Regions from separate parts of the Caballeronia sp. LZ001 genome, predicted to be linked through region 1. Evidence: riboswitches for the same ligand, from Rfam matches in the RefSeq annotation. Region 1 holds a riboswitch; the other holds the start of a gene.
What was found. Region 1 has a riboswitch for cobalamin ahead of P9292_RS16800 (CbtB-domain containing protein). Riboswitches for the same ligand answer to the same signal wherever they lie in the genome.

Region 1 (15,562 bases):
GAACCGTTCGAATAGGCAGCGGCAAGTTCAGCCCGCACTTGCGCACGCGTCTTGGGCGTTTCACTCGTAGTCGTTTGCGTCTGATACGTTCCCGCGCGGCCAATGCCTTCACCGCCGTCGGCAAATGCCGTGCTCGAAACCACGGCTGAGATAGCCGCGAGCGAGAAACCCGTGATGAGATAGCTTTTCATGCGTGCAACTCCTTTCGATCCGTTTCTTGTGCTTCGGATGCGACGCGGATGCAATCGGCTAAGAAGAGGATTGCATGCGCTTCGCGACAGGTCGAAATGTAGTCGCCACGCTAGGGGCAGATAAATGCCGGATGCGCGAATAGATTTGTCGATTTCGGCGAATAATCGCTAAGAGCCTTAGCCACCGGACATTTGGCGACGCTTGCATGTGCCGGCATTTTTCCCTATCGCATCGATAGGGACGAAAAAAAGGCGTGTCGCCTGAGACACGCCTTTGCTTTGCCAGCGAAATAGCTAGCCAATAGTTAGCTATACAACGACATCCTCAGTACCCGAAACTTCCGGTGTACCGTGACGCACGACCGTGGGCGCGGCAGTGCTGGTGGGCAGGCAACGCTCCTCCGCGTCCTTCTGACCTTGCAGCAACGGGCAACGCTCGAACAGCTCCGCGACCCAGTCCACGAACACGCGCACCTTTGGCGAAAGATGGCGATTGTGCGGATAGACGGCGGAAATAGGCATCGGCAAAGGGCTCCATTGCGGCAGCACTTCGACAAGCTCGCCTGAACGCAAGTACGGCAACGCCATGAAGCGCGGCGCTTGAATCAGACCCACGCCCTTGAGACCGCAACTGAGATAGGCCTCGGCGTCGTTCACCGCGATCATGCCGCGCATCTTCACTTCGATGGATTCGTCGTTGACGACGAAGTCCATATCCATCACACGCCCCGTGCGGCTCGAAAAATAATTCACGGCCACATGGTCCTGAAGGTCTTCAAGCGTTTGCGGCTTGCCATGACGTTCGAGATATTGGGGACTTGCGACCGTCACGCCCTGAAACACGCCAATGCGTCGCGCGACCAGACTCGAATCCTGCAGCGTTCCGACGCGAATCACGCAGTCGACGCCTTCCTGGATGAGGTCGACTGGCTTGTCGCCGAAGCCGAGCATGAGTTCGATTTCCGGATAGCGTGTGTGAAAGTCGCAAAGCTGCGGCATCACGATGAGCCTGCCGATGGCCCCCGGCATGTCTACCCGCAATTTGCCGTGCGGACCCTTGCCGTTGTCCGAAAATGTGCCCTCGGCTTCCTCGATGTCGGCAAGGATGCGCACGCAGCGCTCGTAGTAGGCCGCGCCATCGGGCGTCAGATTGAGCCTGCGTGTCGTGCGCTGAAGCAGTCGCACGTTGAGAAACGCTTCCAGGTTTTGAATGATCGTCGTGACCGACGCGCGCGGCAAATTGAGCGTATCCGCTGCGCGCGAAAAACTGTTGGTGTCGACAACCCGTGTGAAGACCTGCATTGCTTGTAGCCGATCCATGTTTCCTCACCTTCGCTGCTTAGGGCACCAGCATAGCGGCGCACGGAATTAAGCGCCTGGCTAAGAACAGTCATGTGCGTATTAACGATGATTGTTCGGTGCGTCCGAATTGTGTTGCCGGATTATAGGCATTTATTAAAAAAGGCGTGGCATCCAGAATTCGCAGCATCGCAACTTATGCGTGACGGCCTTATTTCTCAGGCCGCGCACGAAAAATAACCATGGCAACATTGTTGGATCTGGAGGCGCGTCCGAGATTGTGCATCGAAGATGTGCGTATCGCCGGACACGTACAACCGATCACGCTGCGCAGTTACCGCCCCGCGTCGGATGGCAGCGTGTTGCCTATCGTTCTTTATTTCCACGGCGGCGGTTTCGTGCGTGGAAGTCTGGACGAAGCCGATGTGGCTGCAAGCGTCATTGCGCGAGATACGCCCGCTTGGGTCATCTCGGTCGGCTATTCGCTTGCGCCTGAATTTCCATTTCCCGCCGCGCCTGAAGACGGATATCGCGCGGCACAGTGGGCGGTTGCGCATGCTCGTGCGCAACGCGCAGACCCTTTGCGCATCGGCGTGGCGGGGCATGACGCAGGCGGCAACCTCGCGACGTGCGTTGCAGCCATAGCGCGCGATCGCGGCGATTTGCGCCTGTCCGCTCAAGTGCTGCTTGCGCCATTGCTCGATCCGAGCATGACGCGCCTCGCCGATGAACGCAAAGTGCTGTGCCCCGATCTGGAAATGAGCGATTGCGCGCGTTGCTATCGCGCGTATCTGCCCGTGCCTTCGCAACGTTTGCATCCCTATGCGGCGCCGCTCGAATCGCGGCGACTCAATGGGTTGCCGCCGGCGCTGATCGCGAGCGCGGAGCATGACCTCCTGCATATCGAGGCGGAAAAATACGCGGCGGAATTGATCAACGCAGGCGTGCCGACCGAAATGACGCGTCATTGCAAGGCCTCGCATCAAGCGCTGGCCGCGCATCCCGACGCGCTCGCCGATGTCGTCGCGTTCTTCAAGAAACGCCTCGCGCGCCCCAAATGAGCGCGCCACGCACCATAAAAAAACAATCTCAACGCAACCGGAGCTTCACCATGTTCTTCACTCGCAAACGTATTTACGCGGCGCTAGGCGCGGTGATCGTCATTGCTGGCGCGGGCGGCTATACCGCCTGGCGCGGTCACGGCGACGCCATCAACCAGGCGCAAGCCGCCGCGCATAGCCCGACCGCCACCGAAGTGGACGTGGCCGCGGTGGTTTCGAAGACCATCACGGACTGGCAGAGCTATTCGGGCCGTCTCGAAGCGGTGGACCATGTCGACATTCGCCCGCTCGTGCCCGGCACGATCGTCGCGGTGCACTTCAAGGACGGCGCGCTCGTGAAGAAGGGTGACGCGCTCTTTACCATCGACCCGCGTCCGTACGAAGCGGAAGTCGCACGCGCGGCGGCGCAAGTTGCATCGGCGCAAGCGCGTAACGGCTATACGTCCACCGACGCTGCGCGTGCAGAGCGCTTGCTTACCGATAACGCCATCGCCAAGCGCGATTACGACGAGAAACAGAACGCCGCGCGCGAGGCCGTCGCCAATCTGAAGGCCGCGCAGGCTGCGCTCGAAACGGCGAAGATCAACCTTGCCTACACGCATATCGTGGCGCCCGTATCGGGGCGCGTATCGCGTGCAGAGCTCACGGTGGGCAACATCGTCTCGACGGGTGCGAATGCGCCGCTTCTGACCACGCTGGTCTCGGTCTCGCCGATCTATGCCTCGTTCGATGTCGACGAACAGACGTACTTGCGCTATCTCGGCCGCGATACGGGCAGCAGCGTGCCTGTTTCGCTGGGTCTTGCAAACGAAGACGGTTACTCGCGCGAAGGCGTGGTCGATTCCGTCGATAACCGCCTCGATACGACCTCGGGCACGATACGCGTGCGGGCTCGCTTCAACAATCCGGATGGCTCGCTCTTGCCGGGACTTTATGCACGCATCAAGGTCGGCGGTGGCACGCCGCATCCGGCCGTGCTCGTGGATGACGCGGCTGTCGGCACCGATCAGGACAAGAAGTACGTCATGGTGGTGGACAAGGACAACCGCGTGCAGTACCGCGAAGTCACGTTAGGCGCCACGCATGAAGGCCTGCGCGTGATTACGAAGGGATTGCAGCCGGGCGAACGCATCGTCGTCAATGGCTTGCAGCGCGTGCGTCCCAACGATGTGATCAAGGCCAATAACGTCGCAATGGACAGCAACGCCAATGCGACGCCCGTGAAAACGGCATCGGCTTCGTAAGCATCTCGAACAGACAGAACTCGTCATGAACATATCCAAATTTTTCATCGACCGTCCGATCTTTGCGGGCGTGCTGTCGGTGATCGTGTTGCTGGCTGGCGTCATCGCCATGTTCAAGCTGCCGATCTCCGAGTACCCGGAAGTCGTACCGCCTTCGGTCGTGGTGCACGCGCAGTATCCGGGCGCGAATCCGAAGGTGATCGCGGAGACCGTGGCCTCGCCGATCGAAGAGCAGATCAACGGCGTCGAGGACATGCTCTACATGCAGTCGCAGGCGAATAGCGACGGCAACCTCACGACCACGGTCACGTTCAAGCTCGGCACCGATCCGGACAAGAACACGCAGCTCGTTCAGAACCGCGTGAATCAGGCTTTGCCGCGCTTGCCGCAAGACGTGCAGCGGCTTGGCGTGACCACCATCAAGTCCTCGCCGACGCTGACTATGGTGGTTCACCTGAACTCGCCGAACAACCGTTACGACATGACGTATCTGCGCAACTATGCGTTGATCAACGTGAAGGATCGGCTCGAACGCATCTCGGGTGTGGGTGAAGTGCAACTGTGGGGTTCGGGCGATTATTCGATGCGCGTATGGCTCGATCCGCAAAAGGTCGCGCAACGCGGCATGACGGCGACCGACGTGGTCAACGCCATTCGTGAACAGAACGTGCAGGTGGCGGCAGGCGTGATCGGTGGTTCGCCCACGCTGCCGAATACGCCCCTGCAACTGAACGTGAATGCACGCGGCCGCTTGCAGAACGAGTCCGAGTTCCGCGACATCGTGCTGAAGACATCGCCCGATGGTGCGGTCACGCATCTGAGCGATGTGGCGCGCGTCGAACTCGCGGCATCGGAATATGGCTTGCGTTCCTTGCTCGACAACAAGTCGGCGGTTGCAATCGCAATCAATCAGCAGCCGGGTGCAAATTCGCTGCAAATCTCCGATGAAGTGCGCAAGACGATGAAGGAACTGCAGGCGGATATGCCTGCGGGTCTCGAGTATCAGATCGTCTATGATCCGACGCAGTTCGTGCGCTCCAGTATCGAAGCGGTAATTCATACGCTCGCTGAAGCCATCGCCTTGGTCGTGCTCGTGGTGATTGTGTTCCTGCAAACCTGGCGTGCTTCGATCATTCCGTTGCTGGCGGTGCCGGTGTCGATTGTCGGCACGTTCTCGCTGCTGCTTGCGTTCGGCTTCTCGATCAACGCGTTGTCATTGTTCGGGATGGTCCTCGCGATTGGCATCGTGGTGGACGATGCAATCGTCGTCGTGGAGAACGTCGAACGTAATATCGAAGCGGGGTTATCTGCCCGAGAGGCGACGTATCAGGCCATGCGCGAAGTGAGCGGGCCGATCATCGCAATTGCCTTGACGCTCGTGGCCGTGTTCGTGCCGCTCGCGTTCATGTCTGGCCTCACGGGTCAGTTCTACAAGCAGTTCGCGATGACCATCGCTATCTCAACGGTGATCTCCGCATTCAACTCGCTGACCTTGTCGCCTGCGCTGGCTGCGATGTTGCTCAAGGGTCACGATGAACCGAAGGACTGGCTCACGCGTGGCATGGACCGTGTGTTCGGCGGTTTCTTCCGTCAGTTCAACAAGGTCTTTCATCGCGGTTCGGATGCCTACGGCAAGGGCGTGAAGAGCGTTATCAACCGCAAGGCCGTAATGATGGTGCTGTATGCCGTGCTTCTTGCAGGTGCGGTTCTGATGGGCAAGATTGTGCCGGGCGGTTTCGTGCCCGCGCAGGACAAGGAGTATCTGATCAGCTTCGCGCAATTGCCCAATGGCGCATCGCTCGACCGTACCGAAGGCGTGATCCGGCAGATGAGCGACATCGCGCTCAAGCAACCGGGCGTGGAAAGCGCAGTGGAGTTTCCGGGCTTGTCGGTGAACGGCTTTACGAACTCATCGAGCGCGGGGATCGTGTTCGTGACGTTGAAGCCCTTCAAGAACCGCGTGCATGACAAGGCACTTTCCGCCAATGCGATCGCGGGTGCGCTGAATCAGAAGTATGCGGGTATCAAGGGGTCGTTCATCGCCGTGTTCCCGCCTCCGCCGGTTCTCGGGCTGGGTACGCTCGGTGGTTTCAAGATGCAACTGGAGGACCGTGGTGCGCTCGGTTATGCAGCGCTCGCGGATGCGACGCAGGCGTTCATCAAGCGTGCCTCGCAGACGCCTGAACTCGGACCGACGTTCTCGAGCTATCAGATCAACGTGCCGCAGCTGAACGTCGATCTGGATCGCGTCAAGGCCAAGCAGCTTGGCGTATCCGTGACAGATGTTTTCGACACGATGCAGGTGTATCTCGGCTCGCTCTACGTGAACGACTTCAACCGCTTCGGACGCGTGTATCAAGTGCGCGTGCAGGCCGATGCCCCGTTCCGCGCGAACCCTGAAGATATCGGCTTGCTGAAGACCCGCAACGCGAATGGCGACATGGTGCCGCTCTCGTCGCTCGTCAGGGTGACGCCGACCTATGGTCCGGAAATGGTGGTGCGCTACAACGGCTACACGGCAGCTGACATCAACGGCGGTCCGGCTCCTGGCTATTCATCGGGTCAGGCGCAGGCAGCGGCGGAGCGAATCGCCGCGGAAGTGTTGCCGCGCGGGATCAAGTCCGAATGGACCGATCTCACGTATCAGCAGATTCTCGCGGGCAATGCGGCTTTGTGGGTGTTCCCGATCAGCGTGCTGCTCGTGTTCCTCGTGCTTGCAGCGTTGTATGAAAGCCTGACCCTGCCGCTCGCGGTGATCCTGATCGTACCGATGAGCATTCTGTCGGCGCTGCTCGGTGTTTGGCTTACGGATGGCGACAACAACATCTTCACGCAGATTGGTCTAATGGTGCTGGTGGGCTTGTCGGCGAAGAACGCGATTCTCATCGTGGAGTTCGCCCGCGAACTGGAGATGCAGGGACGCTCGATCGTGCAGGCCGCGATCGAAGCAAGCCGCTTGCGCTTGCGCCCGATTCTCATGACATCCATCGCCTTCATCATGGGCGTGGTGCCGCTCGTACTGTCTTCGGGTGCGGGTTCGGAGATGCGTCATGCAATGGGCGTTGCGGTGTTCTTCGGCATGCTGGGTGTCACGCTCTTCGGTCTGATGCTGACGCCGGTCTTCTACGTGATCCTGCGCAAGCTCTCGCGCACGGAGCATGTGACGGACAAGCACGGCTCGCATCCGCAGATGCGGGGTATCGGCGGCTCTTACGAGGCGCAATGAGGTCAAACATGAACAAGTTGCATATGAAACGATGGCTGGGCCTTCCGGGTTTGATGGCGGCGCTGCTGGTAGTCGCGGGCTGCTCGCTCGCGCCCACTTACGAAAAGCCGGATGTGCATGCGCCTTCCGCTTACAAGGAAACGCCGCAACGAACCAGCGATACGAGCGCGCTTGCTCCTTCGGAAACGGGCAGCTGGAAAACGGCTCAACCTTCCGAAGAAATGATGCGCGGCGAGTGGTGGACCTTGTTCGATGATCCCGCGCTCAACGACCTCGAACGTCAGGCGCAGGAAGCGAACCAGAACCTCAAGGCAGCAGCGGCACGCGTGAAGGAAGCGCGCGCAATCAACCAGACTGCGCGTGCGGGTCTGTTCCCGACGCTCGATGCAGGCTTCGGTCCGACGCGTGAGAAGTTCTCGCCGGCATCGCAGTTCCTGCCGGCCGATGCCAACGTGCCTGCACAAACGTTGTGGCGTGCCCAGGCGAGCGCATCGTATGAAGTCGATCTGTTCGGCCGCGTTTCGGATTCCGTCAAAGCCGCCAACGCCGACACGCAACAAGGCGAAGCGCTTTTCCGCTCGGTGCAGTTGGCCTTGCAAGCGGACGTCGCGCAGAACTACTTCAATTTGCGCGAGCTCGATGCGGAGAACGATGTCTTCACGCGCACGGTGACGTTGCGTGAGCAAGCGTTGAAACTCGTGCAGCGCCGTTTCGATGAAGGCGACATCAGTGAACTCGATGTGGCGCGCGCCAAGTCCGAGCTCGCGACCGCGCGCTCGGATGCGATGACCGTGCAACGTCTGCGCGCATCGTCCGAGCATAGTCTTGCGGTGCTGCTCGGCAAGACGCCGGCTGAATTCAGCGTGGCGGCAAATCCGCTTAAGCCAGTGACGGTTCGCGTGCCGCCGGGCTTGCCTTCAACCTTGCTTGAGCGTCGTCCTGACATTGCTGCTGCTGAACGTTCGATGGCCGCAGCAAATGCACGCATAGGCGTAGCGAAGGCTGCATTCTTCCCTTCGCTCACGTTGACGGGCGCAGGCGGCTTCGAGTCGGCAACGCTTGGCGATCTCTTCAAATGGTCGAGCAGAACATTCCTGCTGGGTCCTTTCGCGGGAACGGCGCTGAATATTCCAATCTTCGATGGCGGCCGTCGCAAGGGCAATCTCGCGAATGCACGTGCAATCTATGAAGAGGACGCCGCGAATTATCGGCAACAAGTGCTTGTTGCATTTCGTGAGGTAGAAGACAATTTGTCCGACTTGCGCATTCTCGAAGATCAGACGGCTACGCAATCGGATGCGGTCAAGGCTTCAGTGCGCGCGGCACAACTCTCGCGAACGCAGTACACGGAAGGTGCGGTCAATTATCTCGATGTGATCGATGCGGAGCGCACTGTGCTGCAATCGCAGCGTACTTCGGTGCAGCTTGCGGGAACGCAGGCGGTATCCACAGTCAACTTGATACGTGCATTAGGCGGCGGCTGGGGCGATGCGATGCCCGCGCCGGTGCCTGAGCCGAGTCTCGCGCAGAAGTAATGCGTCTTCAAGGCCCTGCAGCATGCAGGGCCTTATTGTTCGTATCGGGGAACATATGTCTTCATCCACGGGCCATTTATCCCGGGCCTGCAAATCCCTAAAATTCTTATATGGAAATGGGAGCTAAAGATGAAAGCATTAATTGCCCGACAACTGTATCAACCAGCCGTGGTGCTGCCACTGCTGCTACTCATGCGCCTGATGGTCACCCTTGACTTCAACCTCGCGCAAGTCATGTTCGTGATGGTGTTCAAGGGTTCGCAGCAAGCGTATCAGTTTGCCATTCGCCGCACGCTGCACCGTCAGGAACACATCGGGTGCAGTCACTGCTGCTAAAGCGCTTTAGTAAATCTCCGGGACGTACATGGTCTCCGGCACGGGCTGCCGCAAATAATCCGGATTGAATACGCGCTCGGGCAGCGTGATCGCAGAGTGCTCGATCTCGTGATACGGCACCTGACTCAACAGATGATGCATGCAGTTCAGCCGCGCACGCTTCTTGTCGACGGCCTGAACCACCCACCACGGCGCTTCGGGAATGTGCGAACGCTGCAGCATGACTTCCTTAGCGGCTGTATAGGCTTCCCAGCGGCGTCGGCTTTCGAGGTCCATCGGACTCAGCTTCCACTGCTTTAGCGGATCTTCAATACGCGCCTCGAAGCGCACTTCCTGTTCGTCATCGGTAATAGAAAACCAGTACTTGATGATCTGAACGCCGCTACGCACGAGCATCTTTTCGAACTCGGGCACGGAACGGAAGAACTCTTCGTATTCGGCGTCAGTACAGAAGTTCATCACGCGTTCTACTCCCGCGCGGTTATACCAGCTTCGATCGAACAGAACGATTTCGCCGCCTGCCGGAAGATGCGATACGTAGCGCTGGAAATACCATTGCGTGCGTTCACGATTATTCGGCGCAGGCAGAGCAGCGACGCGGCACACGCGCGGGTTCAACCGCTGCGTGATGCGCTTGATCGCACCGCCTTTACCGGCCGCATCGCGGCCTTCAAAAATCACCACGAGTCTATGGCCCGTATGCACAACCCAATCCTGCAACTTCACCAGTTCGCCCTGCAAGCGAAATAGCTCGCGGAAATAGGTCTTACGAAGCTGCCGTTCCTCGTCGGAGAACGCTGCCTCGCCATCCAGGAAGCGGTCGTCGATCTCCATTTCGAACTCTTCGTCGTAGCTGTCGATCAGGTCGGCATGGAAGCGGCGCTGCTTGTCCATCTCGTTCATTGGGGGCTCCGTGGGCGGCTTGCCGCTGCAATTTTTGCGGCGCAGATTGCTTGATTATGACTGTATTCGAAGGCAATCATATGACGGCGTACGCAACGCTTTGCGCGTTTAGTGCACCGAGGGCAAATTGCGAGGTCGCTTGCGCCGTTAGAATGTTGCGATATTTAAGTGGCATTGCGATGGCAACTTTCCCTTCCGAGGCCAAAGACACGATGAATCAAACCTCAAGCGCGATTCCAATTTTCGACGCCGAACGCACCGCGCAGCTCGTTCCTTATGACCGCCTGGTCGACACGCTTGCCGCCACCATGCTCGATTACGCGGCGGGCCGTATCGTGAGTCCGGAGCGCATGGTGGTGCCGCTTGCACAAGGAGGGATCATGTTGTCGATGCCTGCAAGCGCGGCGGACTTGGCCATGCACAAGCTCGTCAACGTGTGCGCGGGTAACGGTGCGCTTGGTTTGCCCACGATTCACGGACAGGTCACCGCATTCGATGCCGTCACCGGCGTGCCGCAATTCATGCTCGATGGCCCTACTGTAACGGGGCGCAGAACGGCGGCGGTATCGATGCTCGCTATCCGCGCTCTGAGTGCGCAGCCGCCGAAACAAGTGCTGGTGATCGGTACGGGCAAGCAGGCGGCCTACCATGTGGAGGCGATCGCAAGCGTTTATCCCGATGCATCGATCATCGTCCAGGGGTCGCGAGCCGAGCGTGCGAATGCCTTTTGCAAGGCCTACGCAGCGGCTTCGCCAAAGCTAGCGGCGCTTGAAAGCTCAAACATTCCTGAAGCTGTCGATGTCGTCATCACCGCGACTACCAGCAAGCAGCCTGTCTATACGCTGCCGGCGCGAGCAGATCGGTTGGTCATCGGTGTTGGCGCCTTTACGCCTGATGCGGCAGAAATAGCGTCGGGCATTATCGATTCAAGCGCTTTGTATGTCGATGACCCGGCAGGCGCGCGCCATGAAGCGGGGGATTTCATCCTTGCCGGTGTGAAATGGGAGAACGTCAATTCACTTGCACAAGCAATCACGGCAAGGGTGAAAAACGAACGCCCGGTCGTATTTAAATCCGTCGGATGCGCGGCATGGGATCTCGCTGCATGTCGAGTTGCTAGAGCTTTATTGTTAGACAAAAATAACCGCGCTATTTAAGGCGCTAGCTGGCTTGGAACGTTCCTTGCTGAATGTCTGTTCAATCGAAAGCTGGCGCAAGCGCCTTTGCACCCAAATGAACAGACCCATGAATAGCCGATACGACACCAGATGGACGCCCGGTTTTCCCGCGCGCAACGACGGGAATGATGGATCAGGCGGTGCGTCCGCACAGCCTAACGCGGCGCCGCCGGCTGCTTACTTTATCTCCGTGCTGGAGCTTGCGACTGGCGAGAAGCTGGGCAATGACGAACGCTTACGCGCCGTCGCCATGCTTGAATCGCAGTTTGGCGAGGGACGTCCACGTACGCTTAAGGAGGCCGTGCGCATTTGTGCCGGAGCCATCGATTCATCGACATTGCAGCGAATGGCGCGTGGCGCTAAGGCTTAGGAAGGCCTTAGCGAGCGACGCAATTCGTTCACGGTCTTGTAAGACAGGCGGCTCTTATTTAACCGTCTGAATCACTTCGAAGCCTTCGAATTCCGGGTGGCCTAAGTAAAGCTGCCTGGTTTCTCCGCCCGCATTGCGATGCGCGGCGCGAAATGCATCCGACTGAGTCCACTGTTCGAACGCAGCATGGTTTGTCCAGATCGTGTGACTCGAATAGAGGACATGGTCATCCCGCGTCGGTCCCTTTAGCAGATGGAACTCCACGAAGCCCGGCACTTCCTTGAGGTGCGTGTCACGGCTTGTCCAGAGATGTTCGAAATCGGCTTCCGCGCCTGGAACGATCTTGAAGCGGTTCATGGCAATGTACATGTCGATATGGCTCCTTGGTTTTAGGCATTCGAAAAATTATCAGGCCTTTGACAGTTCGACCAGCGTCCTGAAGCCGCCGAAGAACATGCGTTTGGGATCGAACGGCGGTTCGCCGTTTTCCATCATGCTCTTAAGGCGCGAGTCTTCCATTACTTTGGCGTTGACGGCGTCACGCTGTTCGCGCGATTCATAGACTATCCACGAGAACACCACCGTTTCGCCTTCCTTGAGCTGTACGCTTCGAGGGAACGAGGTGAGCTCGCCTGGCTTAACATCGTCGGCAATACATTCGACAAACTGCAGCGCGCCATACTCCAGCCATATTTTGCCCGCTGCATCGGCCATGCTGCGATACGCGTCGACCTTGTCGATCGGCACTGGTACGACGAAACCATCCACATAGTGCGCCATTGCTGTCTCCTTTGAGCGAACCAGTCGCTGCTTGCTTTGAGCACCGGGCGGCCATCTAAGTTCAGGAGGGCACGTTTGTCCATTTGCCTTCCGCGAACTTGAGCAAGACGGACGATAGCGGCGCGAGATCCATCTTGAGTATCGACGACAACGGTTCGTCGCGCACGATACAGAGCGCCGCCTTCATGACGATGGCGTGCGTTACGACTATGCAGCATTCGTGCTCCGTATTCGAAGCAAGCCCCTCAAGCGCTTTCTTAACGCGCTTTGACAGCATTGCCACGCTCTCGCCGCCATGCGGCCTTGCATGGGGATCGGAAAGCCATGCCGCAACGTCTTGAGGCTCGCGCTCACTAATCTCGCGAATGGAACGACCGCGCCATTCTCCATAGTCGATGTCGTCGAATGCGGCATCGATCGAAAAATCTGTCGTGATCCAAGCCGCTGTTTCGCAAGCAGCGCGGGCCGGGCTGGATGTTACACGGCTTGGCTCGCCCGGGACATCGAGCGTGCATTCAGCCTGTTCGACAGGCTCGTCGCCTTGCGGAAAACGCCCGCTTTTCATGGCATGCGTGGCGGCGTGGCACAGCAAAATCAATGTCGATTGCATAGGCTTTAGCTCATGGTCGTTTTACTTTGCCGGCAATCATCATAGAATGGCAAGCCTGCAGTGCGAGGAAGCCGGTGGAAGCCCGGCACGGTCGCGCCACTGTATGCGGTTCGCGCTAAGAGCGCGATGCCGCGAGTCAGACCCCGCTGCATGCTCTTCGTCTATCGGGACGCGCTTTTCCCTGGAGAAATTTCAATGAATATGTCCAACGCGCCGGCTTTTTCCGCTGGCATTGCAACGCCCGCTAACGATGCGCCGGTCCCCATTCCGGTGCGTGAGGTCCTTCCTTGGGCCGTTTTTATCGGCCTCGTTCTGCTGATCGCGATTTATTTCGTCGGCGCCGAGCAAGGTGCAACGTCCATTATCTCGGGCATGTACGTCCACGAATTCGTTCACGATGGCCGACACTTGCTCGGCTTTCCGTGCCACTGAGGACGAAGCATGATTCGCAACTTGCTTATACGCGGCATGGTCGCGGGACTCGTCGCGGGCCTGATCGGCTTTGGCTTTGCGCGCGGCTTCGGCGAACCTTCAGTTGCTCGGGCTATCGCGTTCGAGGAACAGCACGAGCATGCACAAGCGCCCGCACACGATCATCACGATGAAGCGGCGGCAGCGCAATCGCATAGTCACGGTGATGATGAAGAACTCGTTAGCCGGGACACGCAAGCGGGTTTGGGCTTACTAACGGGCGTGGTGGTGTTCGGCACGGCTTTAGGCGGTATTTTCTCGCTGATCTTTGCCTTGGCTTATGGGCGGCTCGGCTCGTTGCATGCGCGCGGAACGTCGGTTTTGCTTGCGCTCATTGGTTTCGTTAGCGTTGCGCTCGTGCCGTTCATCAAATATCCCCCAAACCCGCCCGCCGTGGGCAATGCCGAAACCATCGGTCCGCGTACGGCGCTTTTCTTCGGCATGGTGGCGATATCAATCGTCGGCGCGGTGTTCGCGGTCTATGCGCAGCGACGCTTGCAGGCGCGTCGCGGCAACTGGAACGCGGCGCTTATTGCGGCGGCTGGTTATGTCATCCTGATGGTTATCGCGCAAGTGGCACTGCCTTCTGTCGACGAAGTACCCGCCGACTTTTCCGCGTCGTTGTTGTGGAATTTCAGGCTGACTGCCGTCGGTATCCAGGCATTGATCTGGGCAACGCTTGGACTGCTCTTCGGCGCGCTTGCGTCACGTGAACTCGAGCGTCCGGCAGCGCGTCGCATGGCCGCTGCCTGAATCGAATGCTCGATGGGTATCAAAAGGCCCGCGTCGCTTGAGCACGAGCGCGGGCCTTCGTTCATTGCGAGGCCGCGCGCCGCTCAAGCAACTGGTCGAACAACGCGAGCTTCGCGTGATCGTCCATCGTTCTAAAGAATTTAATTTCCTCGCGGCTTCTAAAGCATCCCGCGCACAGGCCGCTCGATGCATCGAGCTTGCACACGCCGGTGCACGGCGAGCCGATTGGTTCCTGCGTGCTGGCGCGTTCGATCATCTCGGCGAGATCGCGTGGCCCGATTTCGGTCGATGTCGTCATAGCGCTTCGCCGCGAAAGAGCGTAGCCATTGCTGCAGGATTCGATGGCCAGTAAGCGTGCATGTAAGTGGCCGTTATCGCGCCATGACGATAAAGCGCTTCGCCCTGCGCACCTGTCGTTGCGTGCGTGGCTGTCGTGAAAGGCTGCATCGATGTCTTGAGCGTCGAATAGTGAAAGGTGTGGCCGGTGAGTGGACCGTGGGCGGTGTCGACTCGTTGCATCGCCAGCCGCGAAAGACGGCGTTGCATGGTGGCGTCGCCGGGAAGGGCGCTTAGCATTGAATGACGATTGCCTTCGACATCCGTCAGTGCGTCGAGCAGGTAGAGCATACCGCCGCATTCCGCGACTACCGCGCGATTGCGCGCGATATGTTCTTTTATCGAAGCGCGCGTGCACGCATTGGAAGCAAGCGTCGCGGCATGAAGCTCGGGATAGCCGCCGGGCAAGTAGAGCGCATCGACATGGGCGGGTACGGGCTCATCCGCTAGCGGGGAAAAATAGCTGACGCTTGCGCCCGATGCCTTTAGCAAATCGACATTCGCGGGATAAATAAATGAAAACGCGGCGTCCCGCGCGATCGCAATGTGCAATCCGTCGAGAAGACGCGGCGGTTCACTTAGCGTGATGTCGTCGTCGAAGCGAACGAGCGGCGGCAAATCGGCAAGCGTGGTCGCGGCAATGGCATCGGCGGCGCGGTCGAGACGCGCATCCAGGTCCGCCACTTCCCGCGCTTGAGTGAGGCCAAGGTGACGTTCGGGTAGCGCGATATCGTCCGCGTTCGAAAAATGACCGCAATAGCGCAGCCCTTCGGGGATGGCTTCGGCCAGCATCTGTGCATGGCGCGCAGACGCCACGCGATTTGCAAGCACGCCATGAAACGGCACATCGGGCCGATAACGCGCAAGTCCGAACGCAAGCGCGCCGAAGGTTTGCGCCATGCCATGCGCGCCGATTACCGCGAGCACGGGCACATTGAACGCAGCGGCGAGATCGGCGCTGCTCGGCGTGCCATCGAAGAGGCCCATTACGCCTTCGATCAAAATAAGGTCGGCTTCCTTGGCGGCCGCGGAAAGCATCGCGCGGCACGCTTCCAGTCCGACCATCCAAAGATGCAGCGAATAAACGGGCGACCCGCATGCCCGCTCGAGAATCATCGGATCGAGAAAATCCGGCCCGGTCTTGAAGACGCGCACGCGCCTGCCTTGCCGCGTGTGATGACGTGCAAGCGCGGCCGTCACCGTGGTCTTGCCTTGATGCGACGCGCTCGCGCCGATGAAGAGTGCGGGACAGTCTGCCATTGCGTCAGA
Region 2 (15,562 bases), 1.2 Mb from region 1:
ACATCGAGCGGTTGGGCGAACGTGCGACGCCCTGCGTGATGTGTTTCGAGCGGCGATTGAAGGGCATGGCTGCCTCCTGAGGGGATCGTGGTTCTTGGTGTGGTGCAGGAAGAATGCAGTGTCGTCGATGTATCTGTCCAATATATTATTCAGGGTCTATTGAGTCGCAAAACATATCGATGCCAGTCGAACTCCGCCTGCTGCGCTACTTCGTGACCGTCGCCGAGGAGATGCACTTCGGCCGCGCCGCCGCGCGCCTCGCCATGACGCAGCCGCCGCTCTCGCAGGCCATCCGTGCGCTGGAAGACGCGCTCGGCGTCGTGCTGTTCGAACGCACGCGGCGCACGGTCGAACTGACGCCGGTTGGCCGCGATCTGTTGCCCGAGGTGCGCCGCCTGCTTGCCGCCGCCGACGCCTTGCGTCCGCTCGCGCAGTCGCTTTCGCGCGGCGAGGCGGGCGTGCTCTCGCTCGCGTTCGTCTCCACGGCGGATTACGGCCTTTTGCCAGCGTTACTGCGCGAATTCAATGCGCGTTATCCAGGCGTGCGTCTGCAACTCACGGAAGCCACCAGCGACGTTCAGATAGACGAACTCGTGGCCGGCCGTATCGATGCCGGTCTCGTGATTCCGCCGCTGCCGCCGCGTCACGCCATGACGCTTTCGTATCTGCCGATTGCGCGCGAGCCGCTCGTCATCGCCATGTCGACGGATGCCGCGCAGGAACTCGGGCAGGGCGCCGCCGAATGGACGGAGACGCCCGTCGATCTGCACGACTTGGCCAGCGCGCCGCTCGTCGTCTTTCCAAGGCGTCTCGCGCCGGGTTTGTATGACATCATTATGGGCTGCTACGGCGCGGCCGGTTTGACGCCGCGCATCGGACAAGAGGCGATACAGATGCAGACCATCGTGAGCCTCGTGTCCGCCGGGCATGGGCGTCGCGCTCGTGCCGCAGTCGTTGCGGCATCTGCGGCGCACGGGCGTGGTGTATCGCCCGTTGCGGGAACCGGGGCCCGTGGTCGAAACCGGGCTCGTGTGGCGCGCGGCCGAAGTGAGTCCGGTGTTGAGCCGGCGCATCGAGATCGTGCGCGCGCAGGCTGCTGCCGTCGTTGCCGTATGATTCGCCTTTGAAGTTCGCCTGGCTCTTCCATTACACGATGCTCATACATCCCAATTTCGATCCCGTCGCGATCCATCTCGGACCGCTCGCCGTGCGCTGGTACGGCCTCATGTATCTCGTTGCGTTCATTTCGGCCATTGCCATCGGCAGATTGCGTCTGCGCTTGCCGCATGTCGCCGCGCAAGGCTGGACCGTCAAGGACATCGACGACATGCTGTTTTACGGCGTGCTCGGAACGATTCTCGGCGGCCGCATTGGCTATGTGGTGTTCTACAAGGCGAGTTATTACTTCGCGCATCCGCTCGATATCTTCAAGGTGTGGGAAGGCGGCATGTCGTTTCACGGCGGCTTTCTTGGCGTGACGCTCGCGATGGTCCTGTTCGCGTTTCAGCGCAAGCGCACGTGGCTGCAAGTGACGGATTTTGTCGCGCCGATGGTGCCGCTCGGACTGGCGGCGGGGCGTCTCGGCAACTTCATCAACGGTGAGTTGTGGGGCCGCGTGACCGACCCGGCCGCGCCCTGGGCCATGCTCTTCCAGAATTCCACCAACGACGACGCCATCTGGCTCGCGAAGCATCCGCAGCTCGATGCGCAATACAATCTCTCGGAGATTTTCTCGCGCTATCACATGCTGCCGCGCCATCCGTCGCAGTTGTATGAAATCGCGCTGGAAGGGCTCGTGCTGTTTGCGGTGATCTACCTCTTCGCGCGCAAACCGCGGCCGGTGGGCGCAGTGTCGGCGTTGTTTCTGATCGGTTATGGGCTTGCGCGCTTCACGGTGGAATTCGCGCGCGAGCCGGATGATTATCTCGGACTCCTCGCGCTCGGCTTTTCGATGGGCCAATGGCTCTCGCTGCCGATGATCGTCGCGGGCATCGTCATGATGGTGTGGGCGTACAAACGTCAGAAACGCGTGTCCGGCAACGCGGCGTAAATCACGCCGCGTTCTCCGGTACAGCAGTTATCGCCCCATTTGCACCGAACCCGACACGTCGACGGTCACCGTCGTCGTGCCGGCTTCGAGCGCCATCGGCGCGCCGACCTTCGCGTCCGCGCCAAGCGAGCGGGCCTGCATCATCATCACCGGGCGCGGACCCGCGCCGCTGTGGCCCACGTTCACTTCGCGGATCGTGAAGTTGGCGTAACCGAACGCCTGACTCGCGGCCTGCGCTTCCTTGCGGAACGACTCGATGGCCTGAGTCGAGAGCTTCTGCTCGGCGGCGCGCTGCGCTTCGGGCGACAGCGAGAACGCGACGCTGCCGACTTGCATGGCGTTACTCATCTTGCCCGCGAGCTTGGACGCCGCCGCGAAGTCGTGCGATTCCAGCACGACCTCCGTGCGGCCGCGCCACGCGGAGATCTTGCCGTCGCGATCCGTGCTCGGATAAACCGTGAACGAGCCGCTTTTCGCGGTCACGTTGTCGACGCCTTTTGCTTCGCGCAATGCGGCTTCGGCGCGCTGATTGAGCGTGGTGGTGAGCGACGATGGATCGGCCGCTTCCTGCTCGTAGAACAGCGTGATGTTGACGACATCTTGCGGCACTTGCGCGCTGGCTTGCGCGGATAGCGAAAGCACGCCGGATGGCTGCGGATTGGTGATTACCGTCTGAGCGGCGGCCGAAAGCGGAAGCGTGAGCGCGGCGCTCGACATCGCGACGAAGGCGAGGGCGGCGGCGGTTTTCTTGTCGATCATCTAAGGACTCCGAGTGCAAGAGCATCGCGTGATTCGCGACCGCACTTAGGCGCTTCGTTCGTTCCCTTAGTTCCCTTAGTTCCCTTGAACGATTCGCGCGCCCTAGACCAGACGCTCGGTTATGAAGCGCCACTGCGCCTCGGTCACGGGCGTGATCGACAGCCGATTACCGCGCGCCAGCACTTGCATGTCGGCGAGTTCCGCGTGTTCGCGCAATGTCGCGAGCGGAATCAACGGCGTCTTCTTGACGAAGCGCACATCGACGAGCATCCAGCGCGGCGTCTCCTGCGTGGACTTGGCGTCGAAGTACGGGCTTTTGGCGTCGAACTGAGTGGGATCGGGATAGGCCGTCGAACAGACTTTGGCGATGCCCGCAATGCCCGGCTCCGGGCAACTCGAATGATAGAAGAGCACGCCGTCGCCGACTTGCATCTGGTCGCGCATGAAGTTGCGCGCCTGATAGTTGCGCACGCCCGTCCACGGGAGGGTTTTCTTCGGCGCGTGCGCGAGATGATCGATGCTCGCTTCGTCCGGTTCGGACTTCATCAGCCAGTAGCGCATGATGGATTCGGCAACGGGGTTGTAAAACGGGCTCGACAAAAGCAAACGGCATCGGTATGAACCGATGCCGCTGGAGTAGGGTCCCCACCTCGGCCGCTAGGCCGGCATCCTGAACCTGGGTTCAAGATTGGTCGCAGTAAGCAACACTTCGGGTACATCAGACAGAGTGACGCGCGCGCCCGTGCTGCAAGTTTCCACAACCGTGCCAATGTAGCATTGGTTCAAGGAATATATGACCTTGGCGAACCAGGCAGGGAGTAGTCACTCTACACCAATCGAATGTCTAATGCAGCCTCTCGACACCAATTGCGCAGTTTCTTTTTTCGATTGACATCGCGCGACCGATTAGCGTTCGCCAAGGAGCGGCGTCGCGGCACTTCGGTCACTGCACTTCATACTGCGCGATGACAGCACCAAGCTGTTCGTTCATGGAGTGCATCGTGCGGCGAATTTCCTCGGCGGGGAAGGCCTCGCCATGACGCACGCTTTCTTGCAGCCTCAGCAATTCGGAAGCGAGTGAAAGCGCGGCCATCACCGCGATGCGGTCTTGCCCGCGCACGTTGCTTGCATTGCGCACCTTGTTCATCTCAGCGTCGACGCGTGCCACCGCTTCACGCAGCGCGCCTTCGGTTTCCGGCGAACAGGCGAGGCGATATTGCTGGCCGAGAATGGATACTTCGATCTGCGTGGTCGTCATGCCTTCTCTCCGTGATGATGCTCGCTGTGCTCTCCCGCGTGCGCATGCTCGTGCGCGGCTTGCACATCGTGAGAACGGGCATCGAGAAGATCGAGCTGATTTTCCGTCTCGGCATGATTCGCGGACTTGCCGCGCGGCAACTTTTCGAGGATCGCGTTCAGGCGGACCTGCGCGTCGTCGATCTTGGCCGAGAGGGAATCACGTTCGGCTTGCAGCGTGTCGCGCTCTTCGCGCATTTGCACGAGCTCTGCCTGCACGTTCGCGTAGTCGCTACGCAGTTGTTCGATTTGTGCTTCAAGCGCGAGACGCGCCTGATTGTGCCGCTCGCTGATCTGGATCAGCCGGCCGATATTTCCTGACAGTAATTCGAGTTCGTTGAGCATGTGCTGCGTCCTCTAAAGACCTCGCATTCTAGCGCGGTTCAACGGAGCTTCCGATAATTGTCTCGTTTCGAGACGTAACAGCACGCGATCATGCGTGCATCGCGATGCATTCGTGTGTGGAAAGCGCGGGCGCTGCCGATGTGTTGCGACGGCGGGTTCTAGTTGGGTTCGTCGTGAGCCGTGTGTCTTGCGATGATCGGCCAGGGTCGTTTCTTGACGGTCCTGAATCGCGCTCCTACACTTGCCGCACTTTTGGTGCTCGCGTCCGCATTCTTTTGCGGGCGCAGTCAAACGGGAAACAGGAAGCGGCGCCGCCAAGGCCACGCCAACCTGTGCTGCCCCCGCAACGGTAAGCGACCGCAACGCAAGTTGCAAGTCGTCCCTTGCGCGTTTTTCGCCGCGCCGTCGTGTGAGTTTGCTTGCGAGTCTGTCTGATTCGCAAGAATCCGCCGCTCGACGCAGGCAAGGCGAAAAACGTGTCGATGCCACTGCGCTTCATGCGTGGGAAGGCGGGACGGTGTGTCGCCAGCCCGGATACCGGCCAACTGTTCAGCGCGTTCGTCTGTTCGCATTCGAGCGCGCTCGTCGCGCATTGGCCTTGCGGGGAGCGAGGTCGCGCCAGCCTACGCATGGGAACATTTCACGCATGGTATCGCCACTTGCCCGACACGCGGGCAGACGCAAAACGATCGAACGCGCCGCGCTCGTCGCCCTCAACACATGGCTGCTCGCTCATGAAGCGCTCGCGGACGAAGCCTCGCAACCGCCGCTCGCGCCCGTCGTCGTGACCGCGACGCGCACCGTGCAACCTCTCGCCGATACGATCGCGCAGACTTCGCTCTTCGACGCCCAGGATATCGCCGATAGCAATGCCTACGACGCGCTCGGCGTCATCGGTCTTGCGCCCGGCGTGCAGGTGACGCGCAACGGCGGCCCGGGAGCGAATGCAAGCGCGTTCATACGCGGCGCGTCCTCGACGCAATCGCTCGTTTTGATCGACGGCGTGCGTGTGGAGTCCGCATCGCTCGGCTCGGCGCAGCTTGCGCAGATCATGCCGGATCAGATCGACCGCATCGAAGTCGTGAACGGCAACGTGTCGGCGCTGTACGGCTCGGGCGCGATCGGCGGCGTCGTGCAGATCTTCACGAAAGACGGCGAGGCGCATCCGCCGCGCTTCTACTTCGAGACGGAATACGGCAGCTATCACACGCAGCGGCAAGCGGCGGGCGTTTCCGGCGCGCTCGATAGCGAAGGCCGCACGACCTTCAGCTTCAACGTATCGCGCGAGAAGACCGATGGTTTCTCGTCGATCGATCCCGCGCTCGCGCCCAACGCCAATCCGAACGCGAACGGTTATCTGAACGAAAGCGTCGCGGCCACGCTGCGCCACAAGTTCGGCGACAAATGGGACGCGGGCGTGCGCTTCTATCAGTCGAACGGCATCGACAGTTTCGACGATGCCTACGGCTTGCCCGGCGATCTCAACGATTCGCACAGTCGCGTGCGGTCGACATCGGTGTTTGCGAACGGCCGTATCACGGACCAGTGGACCACGCATTTCACGGTCGCGCAGGGACAGGACCGCGCGAACATCGAGCAGAACGGCATCTATACGAGCCGCTTCAATTCCGAGGATCGCCAGTATCTGTGGCAGAACGACTTTCGCCTGACGGAGGCGCACAAGCTCCTGTTCGGTTACGAGCATCTCGACCAGACGCTCGATTCGGATCAGTTCAGCGCGCCGGATCGTCACGTGAATTCGGTGTACGCGGGCTATGTGGGACGCTTCGGTCCGAGCGAAGTGCAGGCCAATCTGCGCCACGACCAGTATTCCGATTTCGGCGGCGCGAACAGCTACTATCTGGGCTATGCGTACAACATCGACACGCACTGGCGCGCGAGCGCGAGTTACGCGGCGTCGTTCCGCGCGCCGAGCTTCGACGATCTCTACTATCCGTTCAGCGGCAATCCGTCCATTCAGCCCGAGCGCAGTCATTCGGTGGAAGCGGCGCTGCAGTACGCATCGGACCAAGTGGGCGTGCTGCGCGTGACGGCGTTTCAGACGCGCTATTCGAATCTGATCGATTACGTATCGGACGGCAGCGGCTTCTATATCGCGCAGAACGTCGGACGCGCGAAGGTGCAGGGCGTCGAGGGATCGTGGGCAGGGCATGTCGGCGCCACTGATTTGCGCGCGGGCGTGACGTTCCAGAATCCCGTCGATGAAACCGGCAATCAGGACCTGACGCGCCGTGCGCGGCGTTTCGCGAGTTTCAGCGCGCATCGCTCGATAGGAAGCTGGCGCGTGGGTGGCGAGTGGATCGTGAGCGGTGCGCGCAGCGATTACGATTCGACGCTCGCGGGCTATGGCGTCGTGAATCTGTCGGCGCGTTATGACATCACGAAGTCGTGGTACGTGAGCGCGCGTGTCGACAACCTCTTCGACCGGAACTATGAACTGGCTTATTCGTACAACACGCCGAGGCGCGGCGCTTATGTCACGCTCGGCTGGCGCCCGTCGTGAGCGACACCGTTGACCTGCGCCGCGCGATGAACGCGAAACGCGCGTTAGGCATCTGGGCTGCGCTCGGGCTTGCCGCGTTGCTTGTGTTCGTGGCGTCGCTCGCGCTCGGCAGCGTCGCGTTGCCCTTGCCGCGCGCCATCGCGGCGTTGCTGCACGCGCATGCGGCCGCGCCCGATATCGCCGATGACATCGTGCTCACCTTGCGTTTGCCGCGCGCGCTTGCGGGTTTTGCTTCGGGCGCCTTGCTCGCGCTTTCCGGCGCGCTGCTGCAAGTGCTGTTGCGCAATCCGCTGGCCGAGCCGTACGTGCTCGGCGTATCCGGCGGAGCGGCGACCTTCGCACTCACGGCGATGCTCGCGTCGCTGCCGTGGTGGGGCATCGATCTGGCGGCGTGCGCGGGCGCGTTCGCATCCATCGTGCTGGTGCTTGGACTCGCGCGACGCGACCTGTGGCACGGCGATCGCGATGCCTCGCCGCGTCTTCTGCTGACAGGCGTCGTGATAGCGGCGGGCTGGGGCGCGCTCATCACGTTGATCCTCAGCATTGCGCCGGAAAATCGCTTGCGCGGGATGATCTTCTGGCTGACGGGCGACCTGAACGGCGCAGCGACGCCGTGGCCCGCGCTGATCGCGCTCGTCGTCGCGATGATCGTCGTCGTGCCGCTCGCGCCGCGACTCAACGTGCTGTTGCGTGGCGATACGGCCGCGCGTTCGCTCGGCGTGCCTGTCTCGCGCGTGCGGCTGTCGGTGTATCTCGTCGCATCGCTTGCGGCAGCGGCGGCTGTCACGACGGCGGGCACCATCGGCTTCGTTGGGCTCGTCGTGCCGCATTTATTGCGGCTCGCGTTCGGCAACGATCAGCGCATGCTCGTGCCGGCGTCGGCGCTGGCGGGCGGCCTCGCGGTAATGAGCGCCGATCTCGTCGCGCGCACGGCGATCGCGCCCGCGCAATTGCCGGTGGGCGTGGTGACCGCGCTCGTCGGCGTGCCGATGTTCCTGTGGATGCTGCTGGCGAGACCGCGATGACCCTGCATATCGAACACGTCAGCTTGCGCGCGGGCGCACGCACGCTCGTGGAAGACCTCACGCAAAGTATCGGCGCGGGCGAGATGTGGTGCATAGCCGGGCCGAACGGCGCGGGCAAGACCACGCTGATTGGCGTGCTCGCGGGTTTGACAAAGCCGGCCGAAGGCGCGATATCGCTCGATGGCCGCGCGCTCGCATCCTGGCGCGCGGCGGATCTCGCACGCGCGCGCTCGCTGATGCCGCAAAGCTCGCACGATGCCTTCAGCGCGACCGTACTCGACACCGTGCTGCTGAACCGCTTTCCGTATGTCACGGGCTGGGGCTGGGAGAGCGCCGAAGACCGCGCTGCCGCGCATGCCGCGCTCGATGCGCTCGGTCTTCTATCGTTCGCCTCGCGCGATGTCCTGACATTGTCGGGCGGCGAACGGCAACGCGTGACGCTCGCCGCCGTGCTGTGCCAAAACACACCGCTCTTGCTGCTCGACGAACCGCTCGCGCATCTGGACCTGCATCATCAAATCGATTGTCTGCACGTACTGGCCGACGCCGCGCGCAAGTCGGGCCGCACGGTGATTTTCTCGTGTCACGATCTCAATCTCGCGCGGCGCTTTTCGACGCACGCGCTTTTGCTCGATGGCAGGGGCGGCGCGCACGCCGGTCTCGTCGCGGACGTGCTCACGCCTGAACGCGCGAGCGCCGCGTCCGGCTATCCGCTAGCCTTGATTCGCGATGGCGAGCACGAAGCGCTCGTGCCGTCCATTCCCGTTGCACGCACCTGAAGGATTGCCGATGTCAAACGCCCACGACTTGCCCACGCCCCGCGCGCCAGACCGTTCGCGCGAAGCCGAACTGCAACGCATCATCGATACGAAAACGAAGCCGCCGGGCAGCCTCGGTCGGCTCGAAACGCTCGCGCTGCAAATGGGCGTGATTCAGCGCACGACGAAGCCGCGCATCGAGCGCCCGGCGATGATCGTGTTTGCGGGCGATCACGGTATCGCGGCTGAGGGCGTGAGTCCGTATCCGCAAGAAGTGACCGCGCAGATGGTCGCGAATTTTCTGGCGGGCGGCGCGGCGATCAACGCGCTGTCGCGTTCGGTCGGCATGACGCTCGAAGTGGTCGATGCGGGCGTGGCGACACCGATTCCCATCGATAGCGGCTACGAGCGTCTGTCGCTCGGCCTCGGCACGCGCAACTTCGCGAAGGAAGCGGCGATGTCGCGCGAGACCGCGCTCGAAGGCATCGCGCGCGGCGCGGCGCGTGTGCGGCATCACGCGGCGCTCGGCACGAACGTGATCGGCTTCGGCGAGATGGGGATTGCGAACACGTCGGCGGCGGCGTGCCTGATGAGCCGTCTGTGCGGTGTGCCCATTGGCGAATGCGTCGGACGCGGCACGGGTCTCGACGATCGCGGCCTTGCGCACAAGCGCGACGTGCTTGGCCGAGCGCTCGCGTTGCATGCGGCCGAAGGCGATGCAATCGACACGCTCGCGACGTTCGGCGGCTTCGAGATCGCGATGATCGCGGGTGCGTGTCTCGCTGCGGCGGACGCGGGCATGACGATTCTCGTCGATGGCTTCATCGCGACTTCCGGCCTGCTCGTCGCGGCGAAGATCGCACCCGAGGTGCTCGACTACTGCGTGTTCGCGCATGCGTCGAACGAGGCGGGGCATCGGGGCATGCTCGCGCATCTGCATGCGGAGCCGCTGTTGCAACTCGACATGCGGCTTGGCGAAGGCACGGGCGCGGCGCTCGCGTTGCCGATCCTGCGCGCGGCCGTGGCGTTCGTCGATGAGATGGCGAGCTTCGAGGCGGCGGGTGTCACGGACAAGCGAGAGTGACGGCGATGAGCATCATCCGCAAGCGCTGCGCGAGGTCGGGGCGCGTCACTGCGTTCAGGCGCGCGGGCGTCTCGACCCGCTTGCCACAATGACCCGTCCGCTCGACGAATTGCGCTACTTCTTCACCGCGCTCGGTTACTTCACGCGCGTGCCGGTGCCGCGTTGGGTTGGCTTCGAGCGCGCTTATTTGAACGCGGCGGCGCGATATTTTTCGCTCGTCGGCGTGATGGTCGGCGGTGTTGCCGCGCTCGTCCTGCTTGCGGCGTTGCGCGTGCTTCCGTTGGGCGTTGCCGTGTTGCTGTCGATGGCCGCCACGCTCGTGCTGACCGGCGCGTTCCACGAAGACGGTCTTGCCGATTGCGCCGATGCCTTCGGCGGCGGCTATACGCGCGATGACGTGTTGCGCATCATGCATGACTCGCGCATCGGGGCGTTCGGCGCGATTGCGCTCGTCATTGCACTGGCGCTCAAGTGGCAGACGCTTGCGAGCACGCCGCCGCTTATTGCCGCATGGTTGCTGATCGCCGCGCACGCCGCGAGCCGCGTTTTCGCCATCAGCTATCTCGTCACGCTCGACTATGTGCGCGCCGAGGGCAAAGCGAAGCCAGTCGCACAGCGCATGAGCGCGGGCTCGTTTCTGATTGCGATGACCTTCGGCGTGCCGTGGCTCTTTGTCATCGACTGGAAATTCGCCTGCCTGACGATCGCGTTGCTCACGGTGCTGCGCTGGGCGATGGGACGTTACTTCGTGAAGCGCATCGGCGGCTATACGGGGGATTGTCTCGGCTTCGCGCAACAGGTGTTCGAACTGGCCATTTATCTCATCGGGCTCGCATGGATCTCGTACTGATCCGGCATCCAGCCGTGCGCGTCGATGCAGGCGTGTGCTACGGCCAGAGCGATGTTCCCTTGCTGCGCGATGCGAATGCATCGGCTTGCGCTCTGAAGGCGCGCATGCTGTCGCTGAACGTGCCCGCGTGTGTCGATGGCTGGCATTCGAGCGGACTCGTGCGATGTGCATCGCTGGCCTCGGCGTTGAGCGGTGGCATCGCGCCTCACGTCGATGCGCGCCTCGCCGAGATGAACTTCGGCGCATGGGAAGGGCGCGCGTGGGATGCGATCGATCGCGCGCTGATCGATGCCTGGGCCGCGGATATCGAACACGCGAGGCCGCATGGCGGGGAGAGTCTCGTGCAGTTCGCCGGGCGCGTGGAGGACTGGTTGCGCGATATCGAGCGTGCCGAACGGCCGGTGCATGTGATCGCGCATGCTGGCGTCATGCGCGTGCTGACAGCGCATATGCTCGGGATGGAGCGCGCGAGCGTGTTGCAATGGCCGATCGAATTCGGCGCGATCGTGCAGTTCAGGCGCGTGAGAGGGAAGTGGCTGCTGGTGCGGTGGAATGCCTGAGGGCAGGGCCGCTTCGGTCACTTACCGCGACGCCCGCGCGCTTGCTCCAGATCCTTGCAAAGCTCGGCCGCGCCCAGCGCGATGCGCGGCGTCGGCCGATTGATCAGATCGCCATCGATACCGAAGAGGTTGCCGCGCGCCACCGCGGTGAGCGAACCCCAACGCTTCCATCGATCGAGTGCGGGTAATGCGCGATTCGGCGTCGTCGCGCCGGGCGTCGCGGTGACGATGGCTTCCGGGTTCGCCGCGAGCACGGCTTCGGTCGAGATGGTCGGCACGCGCGTGTCGTTCGCGGCGAAGACGTTGACGCCGCCGCACAACGCGATCACTTCGCTGAACACGTTGTCGCGGTTGAGCGTCATGAGCGGGTCGTCCCACACCTGATAAAACACGCCGACCGGCGGACGTTGCGCATAACGCGTCCGCAGACTGCCGATATCGCGCGTGAATGCAGCCGACGCCGCGCGTGCGTTCGCTTCCGTGCCGAGCAACGCGCCGAGCCGGTCGATGTTGCTCGCGATATCGTCGAGATGGCGCGGTTCGCTGAAGAAGATCGGAATGCCGAGCGCTTGCAGCCGATCCATCTGCCGCGCCGCATTGCCATGCCGCCATACGACGATCAAGTCCGGATGCAATGCGACGATGCGCTCCAGATCGAGCGCCTTGTTGTCGCCGACGCGCGGGATAGCCTGCGCTTCCTTCGGATAATCGCTATACGTCACCGCGCCGACGATACGCGACCCGCCGCCCGCCGCGAACAGCAATTCGGTGACATGCGGCGCGAGACTCACGACGCGCGTGGCGGGTGTCGCGAGCGTGATGCTGGAGCCGCTGTCGTCGGTGACGGTGATGGCGGCGAAAGAGGGCGATGCGCTCAGCGTCATTATCGTTGCGAGAAGGACATGCGGAACGGCGTGTCGAAGCGAATGCGCGGCGAACGCGCGCAGACCTCGGTTGCTTGCGCGCCGGAACAAGCCGATTTGCGCAGCCAAGGTGCGCAAGACGAGTTCTAAGCCCACGCGCAAACCTCCGGGAGCGAGCGTTCAAGCTGCGCCCGATTGACTTCACCGCCAAGCAAGCCGATCCGCGCAGCCAAGGTGCGCCAGAAAGATTTCGACGTCACGCGCAAACCTCCGCCATCGCTCGTTCAAGCCGCGCCCATTCTCCTTCGCTGCCTGGCAAGCCGATGCGCAAACTCGGCGTCATCCCAGCCGGATCGAAGAGCCGCGTCCAGATACCGCGCGTGGCAAGCGCATGCTGCAAGCCGCTCGCATCCAATGTCTGGAACGACGTAAAAAGCGGCGTCGCACGCGCGTCGAACCCATGACGCGCGATAAGAGCCGCGAGCCGTGCGCCATCGCGCTGCAAGCGTTCGCGGGTTTCCCGTTGCCACGCGCGATCCTCGAAAGCCGCCCGCACCGCGTGACGCGCGGGGCCGCTGACGGTCCATGAACCCAGCGCATCGGCGAGCATGGCGATCACTTCGGGTGCGGCAAGCACGAAGCCCGCGCGAATTCCCGCGAGTCCGAAGAACTTGCCGACCGAGCGCAGGACGACAAGCCCCGCATCCGCGCTGCGACCGGCAAGAGACTCGGCGGGATCGACATCGGCGAATGCTTCATCGACGATCAACGTACCGCCGCGCGATGCCAGCCTCGCATGCCAATGCAGCAAGACGTGGCGCGGGAGACGCTCGGCGGTCGGGTTGTTCGGATTGGCGACGATCACGTGATCGACGGCATTCGGCAACGTGTCGGCATTCACATCGAGCGGCACGACCGAATGGCCCGCGCGCACGAACGCCGGCGCGTACTCGCCATACGTCAACGGTGCGATGGCCACCGTGCGTTTCTTCAAGAGCCACGGCAAGGCGCGAATCGCGGCCTGCGAACCCGCGACGGGCAGCGCGAGCGGCGCGCCGTAATGAGTCGCGGCGAGTTCGGCGAGACCATCGGCGTCTTCGGGCAAACGGCGCCAGGCATCGGGCGGAATGGGCGGGACCGGATAGCCTAAAGGGTTGATGCCCGTCGAAAGATCGAGCCAGTCGTCGAGCGCGATGCCGTATCGACGCGCGGCTTCGCGCAGATTGCCGCCGTGACGGATGGGACGCAGTGGATCAGACATGATGGCGTGTGGAAGGCGCGAAGTGATGGACGCGTCGAATCGAAACAGAAGAATCACCCATGTCCGGACGCGCTCATCAAGGCAAAGACGAGCAGGATGGCAAGCCACAGCAAGATCGAACGCTCGACGAGCCGCAACGCCGCGACCACGTGCCTCGGCGTGGCCTCATGCCCCGCGCCGAGCGTCGGACGCGCTTCGAGCACGCCGTGATAAACCGCCGCGCCGCCAATCAGCACATTGAGGCTGCCCGCGCCCGAGGCCATCACCGGCCCTGCGTTCGGACTGTCCCACGCACGCGCCTGCGTGCGCCAGCAATGCCAGGCCATGCGCGTGTCGCCCGCGAGCGCGTAGCTCGCCGCCGTGAGGCGCGCGGGAATGAAGTTGAGCACATCGTCGATGCGCGCCGCCGCCCAGCCGAAGCGCAAGTAACGCGGCGTGCGATAACCCCACATCGCGTCGAGCGTATTGGCGAGGCGAAACGCGAGCGCGCCCGGCCCGCCCGCGATCACGAACCAGAAGAGCGCCCCGAAGATTGCATCGTTGCCATTTTCGAGCGCGGATTCGACGGCCGCGCGCGAAAGGGCGTTCTCGTCGGCTTGCGAGGTATCGCGCGACACGATCCGCGAGGTGAGCTTGCGCGCGCTTTCGAGGTCGCCGAGCGAGAGGGCGCGGGCAATCGGCGCAATGTGCTGACGCAAGCTCTTGGCGCCGAGCGCGAACCACAGCAAGATCACATGCACGGCCGCGGCATACGCGGGCGGCAGCACGCTCACGAGCGCCCATGCGACCAACACCGGCGGCACGACGGCCGCAAGCCACGCAAGCATGCCCGCCGGCCGCGCCCGATGCCCCGTGTTCATGCGCGCTTCGAGCTTCGTCGCATATCGCCCGAAGGCGACGAGCGGATGCCGCGTGCGCGGCTCGCCGAACATGCGATCGACGATCACGCCGAGCACCGCGAGCAAGGACATCGAGTAAAAGGAAAGCAGGAGCATCGCCGGTCAGCCTTTCAGCGCGATCGGCAGACCCGCGACCATCAGCGTCGTGCGCGTGCTTGCGGCGGCGACGCGTTGATTCAATCGGCCGAGTTCATCGACATAAAGGCGCGTGACGGAACCGAGCGGCACCACGCCCAAGCCGATTTCGTTCGATACCACGATGACCGTGCCGCGCACGGCGGCGAGCGCGCGGTCGAAGGCATCGAAGGCATCGGTGGCCTCGCGCGGCAGTGACGCGTTCCGCGCGTCGGCGTTATCGGTTGTGAAGAGCAGATTGGCGAGCCAGAGCGTCAGGCAGTCGATGAGCACGCACGCGCCCGGCCTGTCCGCGTCGCGCACGGCATCGGCAAGACTGAGCGGCGCTTCGACGAGCGTCCAGTGCGCGGGCCGTCTTTCGCGATGATGCCGCACGCGCTCGGCGAACTCGGCGTCGCTGCCGACGCGCGCAGTCGCGATGTATGTCACGGGCAAACCGCTCTCGTTGGCAAGGCGTTCGGCGTGCGCGCTCTTGCCCGAACGAGCGCCGCCGAGAACGAAGATGAGGTTGCGTGGAGAGTGGGTCGTGGTCATCGCAATATTGTACCGGCGGGCTAAGATGCAGGCTTTCACCCGAGGACCGCATTCCATGTCTTTCACGCCGCGCGGCACGCTGATGATTCAGGGCACGACTTCCGATGCCGGCAAGAGCACGCTCGTCGCGGGCCTGTGCCGGCTCGCGCGGCGCGGCGGCGTGAAGGTCGCGCCGTTCAAGCCGCAGAACATGGCGCTCAACAGCGCGGTCACGGTGGATGGCGGCGAGATTGGCCGGGCGCAGGCGCTGCAGGCAATCGCGGCGGGCGTGCCCGCGCGCATCGACTTCAATCCGGTGCTGCTCAAGCCGACGAGCGATCGAGGCGCGCAAGTGATCATCCACGGTCACGCGCATGCGAATCTGGACGCGCGGGCGTATCACGAATACAAACGCACCGCGTTCGATGCCGTGCTCGCGTCCTACGCGCGGCTCACGGCCGAATTCGACGCGGTGATCGTCGAAGGCGCGGGCAGTCCCGCCGAAATCAATCTGCGCGATCGCGACATCGCCAACATGGGGTTCGCGGAACGAGTCGATTGTCCGGTCGTGCTGGTGGCGGACATCGATCGCGGCGGCGTGTTCGCGCATCTCGTCGGCACGCTCGCGTGTCTTTCGGAA

Region 2: linked by a shared signal. The riboswitch ahead of P9292_RS22610 (TonB-dependent receptor domain-containing protein) and the one ahead of P9292_RS16800 (CbtB-domain containing protein) in region 1 are both predicted to bind cobalamin.

The regions. Positions count from the first base shown of each region.
Region 1 covers NZ_JARTVX010000004.1:1,308,869-1,324,430, forward strand. The annotation lists gene P9292_RS16735 (DUF4148 domain-containing protein) at 1-191, opposite strand, end outside; gene P9292_RS16740 (LysR family transcriptional regulator) at 501-1,511, opposite strand; gene P9292_RS16745 (alpha/beta hydrolase) at 1,733-2,551, shown strand; gene P9292_RS16750 (efflux RND transporter periplasmic adaptor subunit) at 2,602-3,795, shown strand; gene P9292_RS16755 (efflux RND transporter permease subunit) at 3,821-7,021, shown strand; gene P9292_RS16760 (efflux transporter outer membrane subunit) at 7,030-8,556, shown strand; gene P9292_RS16765 (hypothetical protein) at 8,686-8,892, shown strand; gene ppk2 (polyphosphate kinase 2) at 8,899-9,795, opposite strand; gene lhpI (bifunctional Delta(1)-pyrroline-2-carboxylate/Delta(1)-piperideine-2-carboxylate reductase) at 10,008-10,952, shown strand; gene P9292_RS16780 (hypothetical protein) at 10,966-11,343, shown strand; gene P9292_RS16785 (antibiotic biosynthesis monooxygenase) at 11,398-11,712, opposite strand; gene P9292_RS16790 (DUF1428 domain-containing protein) at 11,752-12,123, opposite strand; gene P9292_RS16795 (histidine phosphatase family protein) at 12,185-12,733, opposite strand; cobalamin riboswitch at 12,775-12,899, shown strand; gene P9292_RS16800 (CbtB-domain containing protein) at 12,935-13,165, shown strand; gene P9292_RS16805 (CbtA family protein) at 13,175-13,957, shown strand; gene P9292_RS16810 (DUF1289 domain-containing protein) at 14,019-14,255, opposite strand; gene P9292_RS16815 (cobyrinate a,c-diamide synthase) at 14,252-15,553, opposite strand; gene cobO (cob(I)yrinic acid a,c-diamide adenosyltransferase) at 15,558-15,562, opposite strand, start outside.
Region 2 covers NZ_JARTVX010000004.1:2,486,908-2,502,469, reverse strand. The annotation lists gene ilvD (dihydroxy-acid dehydratase) at 1-67, opposite strand, end outside; partial or broken gene P9292_RS22645 (LysR family transcriptional regulator) at 180-1,116, shown strand; gene lgt (prolipoprotein diacylglyceryl transferase) at 1,154-2,050, shown strand; gene P9292_RS22635 (SIMPL domain-containing protein) at 2,078-2,809, opposite strand; gene P9292_RS22630 (EVE domain-containing protein) at 2,912-3,370, opposite strand; RNA gene ssrS (6S RNA) at 3,448-3,630, opposite strand; gene P9292_RS22620 (cell division protein ZapA) at 3,753-4,067, opposite strand; gene P9292_RS22615 (ATPase) at 4,064-4,450, opposite strand; cobalamin riboswitch at 4,687-5,011, shown strand; gene P9292_RS22610 (TonB-dependent receptor domain-containing protein) at 5,097-6,974, shown strand; gene P9292_RS22605 (iron ABC transporter permease) at 7,001-7,999, shown strand; gene P9292_RS22600 (ABC transporter ATP-binding protein) at 7,996-8,778, shown strand; gene cobT (nicotinate-nucleotide--dimethylbenzimidazole phosphoribosyltransferase) at 8,789-9,841, shown strand; gene P9292_RS22590 (adenosylcobinamide-GDP ribazoletransferase) at 9,930-10,691, shown strand; gene cobC (alpha-ribazole phosphatase family protein) at 10,676-11,251, shown strand; gene P9292_RS22580 (cobalamin-binding protein) at 11,269-12,135, opposite strand; gene cobD (threonine-phosphate decarboxylase CobD) at 12,371-13,375, opposite strand; gene cbiB (adenosylcobinamide-phosphate synthase CbiB) at 13,429-14,370, opposite strand; gene cobU (bifunctional adenosylcobinamide kinase/adenosylcobinamide-phosphate guanylyltransferase) at 14,377-14,943, opposite strand; gene P9292_RS22560 (cobyric acid synthase) at 14,999-15,562, shown strand, end outside.